Regions from separate parts of the Paenibacillus sp. MDMC362 genome, predicted to be linked through region 2. Evidence: riboswitches for the same ligand, from Rfam matches in the RefSeq annotation. Region 2 holds a riboswitch; each other region holds the start of a gene.
What was found. A riboswitch is a leader RNA that binds a small molecule or an ion and turns the genes downstream of it on or off. The one in region 2 is predicted to bind cyclic di-AMP.
Positions count from the first base shown of each region.

Region 1: it holds a riboswitch for cyclic di-AMP, as region 2 does, so the genes downstream of both, DP091_RS27465 (resuscitation-promoting factor) here and DP091_RS20805 (TrkH family potassium uptake protein) in region 2, are expected to answer to the same signal.
Region 3: it holds a riboswitch for cyclic di-AMP, as region 2 does, so the genes downstream of both, DP091_RS18040 (APC family permease) here and DP091_RS20805 (TrkH family potassium uptake protein) in region 2, are expected to answer to the same signal.

Region 1 covers NZ_QLYT01000067.1:10,165-15,058, forward strand. The annotation lists gene DP091_RS27450 (AbrB/MazE/SpoVT family DNA-binding domain-containing protein) at 1-132, opposite strand, end outside; gene DP091_RS27455 (HD domain-containing protein) at 456-1,745, shown strand; gene DP091_RS27460 (TatD family hydrolase) at 1,843-2,607, shown strand; cyclic di-AMP (ydaO/yuaA leader) riboswitch at 2,813-3,027, shown strand; gene DP091_RS27465 (resuscitation-promoting factor) at 3,299-4,486, shown strand; gene rnmV (ribonuclease M5) at 4,672-4,894, shown strand, end outside.
Region 2 covers NZ_QLYT01000041.1:64,393-69,286, forward strand. The annotation lists gene DP091_RS20805 (TrkH family potassium uptake protein) at 1-1,194, opposite strand, end outside; cyclic di-AMP (ydaO/yuaA leader) riboswitch at 1,259-1,403, opposite strand; gene DP091_RS20810 (CPBP family intramembrane glutamic endopeptidase) at 1,695-3,383, shown strand; gene uvrC (excinuclease ABC subunit UvrC) at 3,355-4,894, opposite strand, start outside.
Region 3 covers NZ_QLYT01000035.1:66,323-71,216, forward strand. The annotation lists gene DP091_RS18035 (molybdopterin-containing oxidoreductase family protein) at 1-1,537, opposite strand, end outside; cyclic di-AMP (ydaO/yuaA leader) riboswitch at 2,012-2,206, shown strand; gene DP091_RS18040 (APC family permease) at 2,372-4,198, shown strand; gene DP091_RS18045 (formate/nitrite transporter family protein) at 4,353-4,894, opposite strand, start outside.

The DNA of each region.
Region 1 (4,894 bases), on a different contig from region 2:
GATGCGTTCGCCGTCTACATAAATCTCCAATGCATCTTTCTCACCAATTCCGAGCGTACGGCGTAACTCAATTGGAATGACGACCCGTCCAAGCTCATCGACTTTCCTTACAATTCCTGTTGATTTCATCATAACTTATAAATGCCCCTCTCGCCATAATTTAAAAAAGTCATAATTCGACATAGTTCTAGTTTTTATGTTATTTATAGTACCAACGATTCCCAAAACAGTCAACCTATATTTTTGAAAAATCGGAACCTATTTACGAAAGTATAGTGAACAAAACCCTTGTATAGCAACGTAATTACCATAATCGAACCAATTTTTGCTGCGATTTTCTATTTGTCGATTTGGAAAGCGTAATTTTACCTTATTCGACATGGTTCGACATTAGTTGTCAAAAGAAGTGTTTATCGGCAAAAACCCAAATCAAAACGATAAGGAGTTGAGATGGAATGCATTCACCAATTTCGGAAGAAAAAGTGTTTAAGGATCCCGTCCACAACTATATTCATGTGCAAGACGATATCATATGGCGATTAATCGATACCCCGGAATTCCAGCGGCTCCGCCGGGTGAGACAGCTTGGGACTTCATTTCTGACCTTTCACGGGGCCGAACACAGCCGATTCTCCCATTCATTGGGAGTCTATGAAATTACGAGAAGAATCATCTCTCAATTCGAACGGAGGGGGTACTCCGATTGGCCTGCCGAGGAAAGGCAAGTTGCCCTCTGCGCGGCCCTGCTGCATGATTTGGGGCATGGGCCTTTTTCTCATTCTATAGAAGAAGCTTTTCATATGAATCACGAGGACTGGACATGCCGGATCCTGCTTGGGGATACTTGCGTCAATCAGGTACTGCGGGAGCTTGGAGCGGATTTCCCCGAGAAAGTGGCTTCGGTTATTAACAAGACCTACGACAAGCCGATTGTGATAAATCTGGTCACTAGCCCGCTGGATGCGGACCGGATGGATTATTTGTTAAGGGACGCGTATTATACGGGAGTCAATTACGGAACGATTGATATTGACCGGATCTTGCGGATGCTGCGGCCATACCGGGATCGGATCGTCGTGAAGGAATCGGGTATGCATGCCGTAGAGGATTACCTGATGTCAAGGTATCAGATGTACTGGCAGGTGTATTTTCATCCCGTCACCCGAAGCTCTGAAATCATCCTGCGCCAAATCTTCCGCCGGGCCAAGGAACTGCATGACCGTGGATATGGTTTCCGGTTCATGATCGAACCGCTTCCTGCGTTGTTTTTGGGGGATATCGGGGTGAATCAATACCTTCGCCTTGATGAAGCTCTGATCCAAACAGCTTTCCTGCAGTGGACGGAGGAGGAAGATCCGCTTCTTAGCGAATTATGCGGCCGTTTCATGCACCGAAAGCTCTACAAATATGTAGAAATCGACAACATCGATCTGGAGACCATCGACGGGATACGCCACGCATTCAATGCCGTGGGATTGCAACCGGAATATGACCTGGAGATTGATTTTCCAACGGATCTTCCTTATGATAAGGTTCATTCCGATATGCCGCTTAACGAGAAGCAAATCCTGCTTCTGGATCGGCATGATGAGCTGAAGGAAATCTCGGAGGTTTCCGATATTGTGCGCTCGATCAGTGGCATTCATAAAGGACGGTACCATCTTTATTATCCGGAGGAGAAGGTAAGTCCGCTGCTGGCTCAAATGCCGGAGAAGATAGCCAGTGTTTTCAAACAACAACATTAACCTAGGTGGAATACAGGAAAGCTGGGTATATCTGTGATTTACCCAGCTAATGGAAGATAAACGACACAGAAACGACAGGAAGGAGAGTGTGGATTTTATGTTGTTCGACACGCACACTCATATGGATGCTCCCCAATTCGATGAAGACCGGGAAGTGGCAATCCAGCGGGCGCTCGAAGCCGGCGTGACCCGGATGATCAATATTGGTTTTAACCGGGAGACGATTCCGACTACGATGAAGCTGGCAGAAACTTATGATTTTATATATGCAGCGGTGGGCTGGCATCCTGTAGACGCCATTACCATGGAGGATCAGGACCTGGATTGGATCGCTTCTTTGTGTAGTCATGAGAAAGTAGTGGCTATAGGAGAGATCGGTTTGGACTATTATTGGGATACGTCTCCGAAAGAAGTTCAGCACCGAGTGCTTCGGCGTCAGATCGGACTGGCCCGGGAATTGAACATGCCGATTGTCATTCATAATCGGGATGCGCATGAAGATATCGTGAAAATTTTGCGCGAGGAAAAAGCCTCCGAGGTGGGTGGTGTGATGCATTCCTTTTCGGGAAGCTGGGAAACGGCCAAAATGTGTCTCGATATGGGATTCCATATTTCGTTTGGCGGGCCGATTACCTTCAAAAATGCAAAGCAGCCCAAAGAGGTTTTGGCGCAGGTTCCGCTTGATCGATTATTGATCGAAACGGACTCCCCTTATCTAACACCCCACCCGTTCCGCGGGAAACGAAATGAGACCGCTTATGTAAAATTGGTGGCGGAGGCGGCAGCCGAAATTAGAGGGTTGTCCTATGAGGAATTGGCCCAAATTACCACCCAAAATGCGCTGGAACGATTTGGTATTTAACGAAAACGAGAGCAAAAGCGATGAAAAAGGGAGCATTTTCGATTAATTAAAGTTTTTTAATCAGAAAAGGCGTTGATATTACAATATTTTAACCTTTTACATGAGAAAATGTGGTTGAATGTTGCTTTACAACCTGCATACAAACAGGATATCATCTTTTCAGTGATAAGAAGCTGCGATGTGCAGATCGCAGCCGAATATTTCATGAACCGTCTCGCTTAATCTCCGAAATTCTGGGGAACGGGGGAACCGATACCGCCGTGCATACTGGTCTGAATGCGCGCAGCTGTATTTGATTTCTTTTTCGGGTCTTTGGGGTGAATTTGAAGGATCTCGCCATGAGCGGGTATCCGGATCTAGGGCGTCTCTCTTACGTCCGAACCCGACAGCTAACTCCGTAAGCGAAATAAGAGGGGAATTCTCGTGCATACCATTTCCATGATTCTAATCATCAGGAAGCCACGTTAGAGCCTCTAGTACTCTTTCAATGGCTTTCTTTTATTTTTGAATAATGGAGAGTGGATCATCATACTCTTGGTAAACAAGGGGTGGTGGTACATGGACGGAAAGACGGGAATTGACGCAGGGTGTAGATAGATAGCAGGGCGCCTTGTGAGAAAAATTGCTATAGTCACGTCAAATGCATTCATGCGTTTACCTAGACGGCGGGACTATGAAGGAGGATGGAATAGTGGGCATTTTTCAACCTGAAGAAACCCATGAATCACAATCATCCAGCATGTCTTACGCATTGAGATGGAAGCATGACAATTTGCGTCAATTGATGTTGCTCGGTGCCATGGGTGCCGTTACGGTATCACTTCTCATATCGTTGGTCGTACATGATCAGGCAGGCAAGGAGGTCCAGCTTGTCGTCGATGGTCGTGTCACCACAGTTGAAACACGTGGATCATTGCTGCAGGAATTGCTGGATGAGCAAGCGATCACGTTGAGTCCTCAGGATCAGATTTCGATGCCTTTAAACGGCGCGATCCAGGATGGAGACCGGATCATCATTGACCGGGCAATTCCAGTCAAAGTTACAGTAGGCAGCACAACCAAAACCATATTTACATCCCAGGATACGGTTGATCATGTACTTAAAGAGGCTGGTATTACAATCCAGGGTGAAGATATAGTACAACCGGCACAGAACACGAAGCTGACCAGCAATATGAATATCGAAGTCGTTCGCGTCACGAAACAAAAAGTTAAGGAGACGGAAGATCGGAATTTCCGCGTGATCAAAACAGCCGACCCATCGCTTGAGAGAGGGGATAACCGCGTTATTCAGCGGGGGGAGCCTGGTCTCATGGTGAACCATTATGAGAAGGTCTACCACAATGGCAAGCTGGTTTCCAAGACGAAGGTTTCCCAAGAAATTGAACGCAGAACGAAGGATAAAATCATTGCCGTTGGCACCAAAAAAGTGGAGAAGCCTGTCATCGTTCAGGCGGCAGCCACCGATGTAAAGGCTAAATCGGCTAAATTGTCCAGCACGAAAAAAGTAACGACCGCCAAGGCTGTCGAGAACAACGTGGTTTCTCGGGCAGGCGTTGATTTTAAATACAGCAAGGTATTGAACAACGTGTCGATGACGGCGTATTCCGCTGAGCAGCAGGGAATCGGCACGCGCACTGCATCCGGCACACGCGTTACAGAAGGGCGAACCATCGCCGTTGATCCTAACATCATCCCGATCGGCTGGTGGGTCTATATCGAAGGCATTGGCTTCCGTCGTGCAGAAGATACGGGCGGTGCCATCAAAGGCAACAAAATCGATGTTTATTATGATTCACTGAAATCGGCCATAAATTTCGGCCGGAAGAGCGGCCGCACCGTTTACGTGATCGGTCCGGTTAAACCTGAATTGAACTAGTCGCATGAATTCCAATTTACAATACCATTCTAATGCTATACTATTTAGCTTATAATATATAATGATGAAGAAGAGGGAATATTTCCTCTTCTTTTGTTTTGTTAAGAACGGAGTATATAGGGCTAAGATGGTAGAACCTAGAGGTTGTACAAGCCTGTTTTCTTGGGAAGGAAGAGAACAAACGCATGATTAAAGAAGTGATTGTAGTGGAAGGCAGAGACGATACCGTTGCCATTAAACGGGCCGTAGAAGCGGATACGATCGAAACGGGCGGCTCAGCGATCAATAAACAAATCCTGAAACGCATAGCGCTTGCTCAGGAGCGCAGAGGCGTTATTATATTAACCGATCCTGACCATGCAGGGGAGCGGATCCGCAAAATTGTGGATCAGGGTGTCCCTGGCTGCA
Region 2 (4,894 bases):
CGTTAAACCCATGGAGAGACCCACCGTACCGAAGGCGGATGTCGTTTCGAATAGAATCTCCAGGAAATCCGCTTCCTCCGTCGTCGACAGAATCATCGATACGGTTAGAACGAGCAGCAGTGCCAGTAATGCAATGGTCAATGCCTTGAGCACCCGCTCCTGGGCCAGGCGATAACGGAACATGACGATGTCTTCACGCCCGCGCATCATGGCGATGACCGCCCCCACCATAATGGTGAAGGTTGTTGTTTTGATACCACCCCCGGTTGACCCCGGGGATGCTCCAATAAACATCAGAATAACGATAAAAAATTGCGTGGCCTGTCTAAGCCCCGTAATATCTATAGTATTCGCGCCAGCTGTACGCGGCGTTACGGATTGGAATAATGCGCCGAAGAATTTTCCGCCCCAATTCAGGGAGCCGAGCGTCCTCGGATTGGTGAATTCAAAAATAAGAATGACGATAAATCCAACCAGCAGCAAGGTAGCCGTCATGGTGAGCACTACTTTGGAGTGCAGGGAAAGTCTCCGCTGATTCCGGAAATCAATCAAATCGGATAAAACGATAAAACCGATGCCGCCTGAGACAATCAAAAACATCACGACAACGTTGACTACAGGATCATACACGTACCCGGTCAAACTCCGAAAATCGCCAAACAAATCGAAACCGGCATTGTTAAACATCGTGACCGCATGAAAAACGCCATAATAAATCGCTTGGCCGATCGGCATATCAAACGCCCAGCGGATCGATAGAATCAAGGCACCGCAGGCCTCGATGATCAGGGAGTACAGGAGCACTCTGCGAATCAGCCTTACGATTCCTTCCATCGAGGACTGATTCATCGCTTCTTGCAGAATGAGGCGATCCTTGAGCGATATTCGCCTTTTGAGAGCCAGGGCAAACAAAGTGGCCATCGTCATGAATCCGAGCCCGCCGATCTGAATCAGCAGCATGATCACGATCTCTCCGAAGGAGCTGAATGTCGTTCCTGTATCCACCACTACCAGGCCCGTTACGCAAGTTGCCGATGTCGAAGTGAACAAGGCATCGATAAATTCCAGCGGTTCACCTGTACTTGTGGATATCGGCAGCATTAGCAGCGCCGTCCCGATGAAAATAATAGCCGCGAAACCAAGCACGAGAATCTGCGGCGGAGACAACCTGAGCCAGTTCAATTTAGAGTTCAATCGGTCACCTTCTTAAAAAAAATCAAGAAAAAAGACACTGGAAAACGCAGTGCCCTTTACGGTCTGGTTCCTGTGCTGCAGCCTACGAGGTTAGCTGACGGATTCGGGCATTTTCACAGGTCGCCCTATTCATTATTCTAGGAATAATGAAATTCACCCCAATTACATGGTTCCCCCATTTTCAGTACGAAATTCGGCTGGAATATTCGGTTCCTTGAAGCATGATGTGATTATAACGCAATCCGGTACGTAACCCAATGCCGTTTTTCACCCAAAAAATCTTTAAAAGAGCGCGAATTGGGCATATTCAAGAATACAAGCATAGGGTTCTCTAACGTTTTCGAAACCTTTCATTCATTTTCATCGATTTGTTTCATTATTCCGGATATTGGGATAAGCTGCTTATGACTTTCATAACTATGTTATATTGACTCTATGCGTTCTTAATCAGGCATATAGAATACCAGTGGGAGTATCAACTTTCTTAGAGGAGGAATTTCATGAATCGTGCAAGAGAGCCCTTGAAGCTGAAGCCCAATCTAAAGCAGCTCATCGCGCCTGCCGCAGTCGGCCTGATTCTGTTCCTGTTATTTCAGGTGTTTCCGTCGACGAATACGGATTCTGCCGAGACGGCATCTCCGAATATCATATCCAAGGAGCAGGCTCGGCAAGCGGCTTCAAGCTTTGCTCAGGAGTTCTTGCAGTTTACGGCTGCAAAAACGGATGACACGCTGGTTACATATCAATCCAAATCGGAACTTTACGGATATCTGGCAAAGGAAAAGAGACTTTCGGAATACAACAAAACCTATGAAGCCAAATATCCCTATGACGTATACCGTGTTCGCTTCAGCGAGCCGGGCGGCGATGCCCTCAATGTGGACGTGCACATGCAAAATTCAGGCATCGTCGGCTTCTCATACGATTACGCCCGCTCCAGCTATGACCGGATTGAGCTGAACAAGGGCGATGTGCAAAAACAGATGCTGCTTGTCGTTGAGGACGGCATGACATTAGCCGAGAAGCAAGCTTTTGCGGAGCCTTGGCTCCAGCGAGCGGGCTATGACCTGTCGCATCTGGAGCTGATCACGCGGGAAGGGGAACCCCAGCTTCGGTATGTGGACCCGGATTCCAAGATCGGCGACTCCAGATTGGAGCACCGTTTCACCTTCGAGCAGGGGAAATTACGCTCCTATGAGCCATCTTTTTCGGTCCCGGCCGCCCATTCCGCCTATGTCAACAAGCAGACCCAAGATGCCACGCTGCTGACGCTCGCAGGGTATGGCCTGTTCACCCTCATCCTTGGCATACTTGCGATTGTGTACAGCGTGAAGACCAGAGCCTACACATCGTTTAAGCGCGGCCTGTTCCTATCGGCGCTCCTGTTTGTCATTCAAATGCTGAATACGTACAATCTGATTCCCGTTTTCAAATCCGAGGGGATGTCTCAAACCGGCATACTCGGGATGATGATCTTCTATGCGGTCTATTCGCTCATCTTCTCCGCACTGCTCTATTTCTCCCTTGTCGGCGGCAGCGGGCTATGGCTCAAAGAAGACGGGCTTAATCCATGGCCGCGCGCCAAAGAACCCGGATATGGTCATTATGTGCTGGACAGCATGAAGCTGGGGTATATGTGGGCTTTCATCCTGCTTGGGGTCCAATCCATTATCTTTGTCGTTCTGGGCCTGACCTTGAATACATGGTCCACCACGGATGCCACACAGTCGCCTTACAACATGCTCTATCCTTGGCTCTTTCCGCTGATGGCTTGGCTGGCCGGCATATCCGAGGAGGCCGTCTATCGACTGTTCGGGATCAAAATGTTGAAAAAGATCGTCCGCAATACGTTCGTCGCCAGTTTGATCACCTCGATCATCTGGGCGCTAGGGCATACGCTCTATCCGATATACCCTGTAATTTCCCGGCCCATTGAACTGGTTATCATCGGCTTGCTGTTCAGCTACATCTTTTTGAAATACGGATATTTGGCGGCCATGTTCTCCCATGTTATCTTTAATAGCATCTTGATGGGCATTAGCCTGATCCTGCTCAAGGATACGAGCAACTTGCTGATGGGTGCGTTCTACATGGTGCTTCCGGCGATGGTCGCCTATGCGATTTACCGTTTCAATCCAACAAAAAAAGAGAAGCCGTATGTCACGACTCCTCCTCACGAAGTGCCTTAAGAATTTCCGTTGCTAATTTCTCACCGATTGAAAGGGGCTTGAAGTCTTCGACTGAAGCCTCTTTTATTTTTTTGACTGAGCCAAAATGCTTTAACAGCAGCTTGCGGCGCTTCTCTCCAATGCCCGGGATGGAATCCAGCTTGGAGGATACCATCGATTTGCCGCGCTGTTCGCGGTGGAAGGAAATCGCAAAACGGTGAACCTCATCCTGAATGCGCTGCAGCAAATAGAACTCCTGGCTGTCCCGGGGAAGCGTAACCGGCTCCGGCGGGTCTCCGACCATGAGCTGCGCTGTTTTATGCTTGGCATCCTTCACAAGCCCGCAGACCGGGATAAACAGCCCCAGCTCATTCTCAAGCACATCGATGGCGGCGGAAATCTGTCCCTTCCCTCCATCGACCACAATCAGATCGGGAAGCGGCAAGTTCTCCTTCAAGACGCGCTCGTACCGCCGCCGAATGACTTCACGCATCGTATCATAATCGTCCGGTCCCAGCACGGTACGGATCTTGTACTTCCGGTATTCCTTCTTGTCCGGTTTCCCATTGGTGAATACAACCATGGCCGATACCGGATTGGTCCCCTGAATGTTCGAGTTATCAAATGCCTCGATCCGGTTCAGCGACTGGAGGCCGATCACTTCGCCCAGATTCGCCGCGGCAACCGAGGTGCGTTCTTCATCGCGTTCAATCAAGCGGAATTTCTCGTCCAAGGACACCTTCGCATTATCCGATGCCATGCCCACCATCTGCTTCTTCAAGCCGCGCTGCGGCACATGCACCTTCACGCCGAGCCATTCCTGCAGGGCGGCAGCCCCTCCGGCTGCATCCACGATGCCCGCAGCTTCCGCCTGCTCCTCCTGTGCCTGGGCAAGGGCAGCCTGCTGCGCACCCAATGTCCCTACAGCCGAATCCGCGGCTTCCTCTGGGCTTTGCACACCTGCATCCGCAGCCGTTCCCGTAACCGACTCCGAATCAGCCTCTTCTATCAGCAGGGGCTCAGGCAGCAGAATTTCCTGCGGCAATGCAGGATTATCACTGTAATACTGGGCAATAAAAGACATAAAGTCGCTGTGCGCATCGCCGTAGAACGGAAAAACGGATTTGTTGCGCTGCACCATTTTCCCTTGGCGCATGTACAGGATCTGCACGCACATCCAGCCTTTATCCACAGCATAACCGAATACGTCGCGGTCTCGCGTATCCGTCGTCGTAATCTTCTGCTTCTCCATCAGCGTATCAATATGGATGATCTGATCCCGCAGCTCTTTGGCACGCTCGAAATACAAATCCTCCGCGGCCTCCTGCATCTTGCGCTGCAGTTCCTTTTTGATTTCCTCATGCCCACCGCTCAGAAATGAAGTAATCTCCCCGGTGATCTGTTCATATGCAGACTTCGGAATCTCCTTCACACATGGAGCCAAGCACTGCCCCATATGATAGTACAAGCACACTTCTTTCGGCATGACGCCGCATTTGCGCAATGGATACATTCGGTCCAGTAGCTTCTTG
Region 3 (4,894 bases), on a different contig from region 2:
CCTTTAGCTTGTCCAGCGTGACGCCGTTCAGATAAGGGTTATCCGGGAAGTCGAGTGCTCTTGCCATCATCTCCTCTTCCGTCTCATGGAAGGCCGGGTCAGTGAAACCCATAGCCCGCCCCAGCATGGAGAACAGCTCTACATTGCTCTTGCTCTCCCCAAGCGCCGGAATGACCGGCTCCTGCAGCTGAATGTACTGATGCCAGTAGGAAGCGAACAGGTCGGTATTCTCGAACGAGGAGGTTGCCGGAAGCACGATATCCGCATACTTGGCCGTATCCGTCATAAACAGGTCATGAACAACCGTAAACAGATCTTCCCGTGCAAACCCTTCCCTTACCCGCTCGGTGTCGGGAGCGACAACCAGCGGATTGCTGCAATAGACAAAGACCGACTTAATCGGCTGTTCGGTCATGGCAAGCGCTTCGCCGATCCGGTTCATGTTAATCGTCCGGGCATCCGGATTCGGCCGGAGATCGGGACGTTCGAGCGCATCGCTGTCCATGCTGTTGTAGCCGCCGTTCGACTTGGCGGCCCCTCCGCCCCGCTTCAGCCATTGTCCGGTCAAGGCGGGAAGCGCCGCGATGCTGCGCACCGTCAAGCCGCCATTGTCGTGATGCTGAAGACCGTTACCGATATGAATATAGGAAGTATCTGCCCGGCCGTACAGCTCGGCCAGCCTCTCGATATCCTCAACTTGAATTCCGGTAATGGAGGATACGTGCTCCGGTGTATAGTCTTTCACATGCTCACGCAAGGCTTCATGACCGATCGTATACTCGCTGAGAAATTCCTCGTTCACCAAGCCTTCACGGAACATGATGTGCATGAGGCCGACGGCCAGTGCCGCATCCGTGCCCGGAAACAGCGGAATGAACCAATCCGCCCATTGCCCCGTCTGGTTCTTATGCACGTCGATGACAACGACCTTGGCACCGGCCTTGCGCGCTTTCTCTGCCAACACCACCTGATGCATATTGGTGCTGACGATGTTGCCGCCCCAGACGATGATGACGTCGGCATGTACGGTATCCTCCGGGACGGTGCCTCCATTAAACCCCATAACGGATTTCCAGCCCTCATTGCCTGCGGAATTACAGATCGATTGCTTCAACCGGCTGGCGCCCAGCCTGTTGAAGAACCTCCGATCCATGCCGTCCACGCTCAAAATTCCCATGTTGCCGTAGAAGCTGTAAGGCAGTATGCTCTCAGAGCCGTGCTCCTCGATCAGCTTCTTGTAGCGTTCAGCAATCTCCTGAACCGCTTCATCCCAGCTGATTCGCTCGAAAGCGCCCTCGCCCTTGGGCCCTATCCTCCGCAGCGGATAAAGCACGCGCTCCGGATGATACACCCGATGTGCCATATTTCGGACTTTATTACAGATGGCTCCCTGCGTAATCGGATGATCCGGATTACCGGTAACCTTCACGATTTTTCCGTTCTCTTTATGGAGCAGCAGGCCGCAAGTATCGGGACAATCCAACGGACAGACCGCCGGAAACACGCCGTTTTCCTGATGAATCATCGCTTGAGTCATTTCGTCTATTCCCCCTTGTACACGCTGAATCATATCCCCTTATCTTAAAAGAAAATCAGGGCTCCAGTAAAGTCTTACATTTTTTTCTGCATCGGTGATTCATTCTACTTCCTTCCGGGTAATTCCTATCAAGAGCAACGAAGAGAAACCCAGACCCTTTCTCTTCCTTGCCAAATCATGGACCACTCCCAAAAATTCGCCATGCCATGTCTCCTCCCCCGAGACCGGCATGGCGAATTTGTTTTGTATTGGCGTCTATCCATCCTGAGCAACTGGCAAGTACAGCATATAGAAAGTCATGATTTCTGTAGCAAACATGCAAAAAACAAAGCCTGTCAAAGCCACATATTCATGTAAGCGCTTATTTGTCATTTTTTATAAATAATTCTGCTTAATTTTTCGTTGGAGGGTGTTTTACAAACGATTGGAGCAGGCGTAATATACTATTCAGCTTCGAAAACATTCTTCATATTCACATGACATTCGCTTAATTTCCTTGATGGAAAGCGGGGGAACCAATCGTATGGAGGGATATCTATAGGATCCTTCATCCATACTATGGGGTGAATCCGGATGCATCGCGTACGTACGCCGCGACGGCATCAGGTAGGGCGACTCTCACCGCCCGAATCCGACAGCTAACCTCGTCAGCGTTGATCGGGAGGGTTGTGAACTTGTGATCAAACACAGGGTTCTAACCTGTGTTTTTTGTTTGCCAAAAATCAGCATAGGAATGGTGACCTTTCGTATGACCTGCACATGAAACACACCGATTGAAGTCCAATCAGTCAGCTTTCATCATGAACTTAATCTTAATCGGCGGTGAAAACAACCATGTTATCTTCAATCAAGCGATTCCTCATCGGAAGACCGCTTAAATCTACGGAATTGGGCGAGCAAAAGCTGAACAAAACCAAAGCGCTGGCCATCCTTTCATCCGACGCCTTATCGTCCGTGGCCTATGGACCGGAACAAATCCTGATCGTCTTGATGACCGTTGGCGCGGCTGCCTATTGGTACTCCATACCGATTGCTGTCGGCGTCCTGGTCTTATTGCTGGCACTTATCCTGTCGTACAGACAGATTATTTTTTCATATCCGCATGGCGGCGGAGCCTACGTGGTTTCCAAACGGAATCTGGGCATGTATCCGGGATTGGTCGCCGGCGGCTCCCTGCTGGTTGACTACATTCTGACGGTTGCAGTCAGCGTGTCGGCGGGGACGGACGCAATCACATCGGCATTTCCGGAATTGCACGCCTACAATCTGCCCATCTCCATCGTGTTCGTGCTATGTTTGACCGTACTCAATTTAAGAGGGGTTACAGAGTCGGCCTCCATACTGGCTTATCCGGTTTACTTGTTTGTACTCGCGCTGTTTATCCTGATTGGCGTTGGAATATACAACATTGCTACAGGCCATGCATCTCCGGAGCTGCATACGCCTATCGGCACGCCTGTCGCCGGGCTGAGTTTGTTCCTGCTTCTGCGGGCATTTGCCTCGGGCAGCTCCGCCCTGACCGGCGTTGAGGCCATCTCCAATGCCATCCCGAATTTCAAAGATCCCGCTCCGAATAATGCAGCCAAAACCTTGGTCGCGATGGGATCCTTGCTGGCCCTGTTATTTTCGGGCATCGTATACCTGGCCTATTACTATGGGGTCAGCCCCAGTGAGCAAGTCACGGTCGTTTCCCAGATTGCCGAGCATACCTTTGGACGAAACTTTCTGTATTACTTCATCCAAGGAACAACGGCTCTCATTCTGATCCTGGCTGCCAACACGGGATATTCCGCCTTCCCGCTGCTTGCCGTTAATCTGGCGAAAGATAAATTCATTCCCCGAATGTTCACCGTCCGCGGAGACCGTCTGGGTTATTCGAACGGAATCATTATACTTGGATTCTTCTCTATTCTGTTGCTGCTGGCTTTCGAAGGCAAAACCGAGCATCTGATTCCGCTGTATGCCGTCGGCGTGTTCATCCCGTTTACCCTCTCCCAGACGGGGATGATGGTGAAGTGGATTCGCGAAAAGCCCGAAGGATGGGTCGTCAAGCTGATCATTAACACTACCGGCGCCTGTATCAGCTTTATCGTGACGATGATCTTCTTCTTTACGAAATTTGCCCAAGTGTGGACCGTCTTGATATTCCTGCCGCTGATCATTTGGCTGTTCACCCGAATCCACAAACATTACGAGGCCGTAGCAGACCAGCTGCGAATTACAACCTGTGAGCCTGTTAAACCGATTGAGGGAAATGTTATGATTCTGCCTGTGGCGGGAATCACGCATGTGGTGGAGAACTCGCTGAATTATGCCAAATCGCTGGGTGCAGGCCAAATTATCGCGGTGTACGTGCCGTTTGAGCGTGAGGACGAGGCGGCTTTCCAGGAAAAATGGAAAAAGTGGCAGCCGGACATCCGGCTGGTAACACTCCCCTCCCCTTACCGGAGCATCATTCAGCCGCTGACTAAATTCATCGATACCGTACAGCGCAAGGCAAGCGAATCCGACTACCAGGTTACCGTGGTCATCCCGCAGTTCATCCCCAAGAAGGGCTGGCATAACTTCCTGCACAATCAATCCAGTTTGCTCATCCGTGCACATTTGCTGTATCGGAGAGATGTGATTGTTACGACTGTGCCTTACCATTTAAAGAAATAGCGGGCTTGTTTCCTATTGTGCCTTGTACAAGAGTCCGCTCCGCCAACAACAACAAAAAAGCTGCGATCATCCGACCCTATCCCTTAGTGAGCGGTCGATCGCAGCTTTTTTTCTTAGCCTTTGCTTATCAGGCTTCGGGATAATAAAGCAACCTTTACGCAGAATGAACCTGTTGGGCAGGGCCGGTAGGCGGAGCAGAAGGCAGGGCAGCATCTTGTTCGCTGCGTGGAATGACCTCAACCTCATCATGCTTCTTCAAATATACGGTCCCGTAGGCAGCTCCAACAAACAACGCGCCTCCAACGAAATTGCCAAGCCAAACCGGAATGAAGTTTATGAAATACGCACCCCAGCTGTAATACCCTTCAAATATTGCGGCCGGAATGAGGAACATGTTGGCCACCACGTGCTGAAAGCCGATGGCTACAAACGCCATCGTCGGAAACCAGATCCCGAGAATTTTGCCACTCATCTGGTCCGATCCGTAGGACAGCCACACGGCGAGCGCTACGAGCCAGTTGCAGCCGATGCCCGACAAGAAGGCCTGCAGAAAGCTGTCATCCAGCTTGTGTCCCGCCATATCCACCAGCTTCTCCAAATAAACGCCGCTGCCTGTCAGACCGGTCACATGACCGAAGAAGTAAGCGACGAACAACGCCCCCGCCATATTGCTTACCGTGACGAGAGCCAAATTCC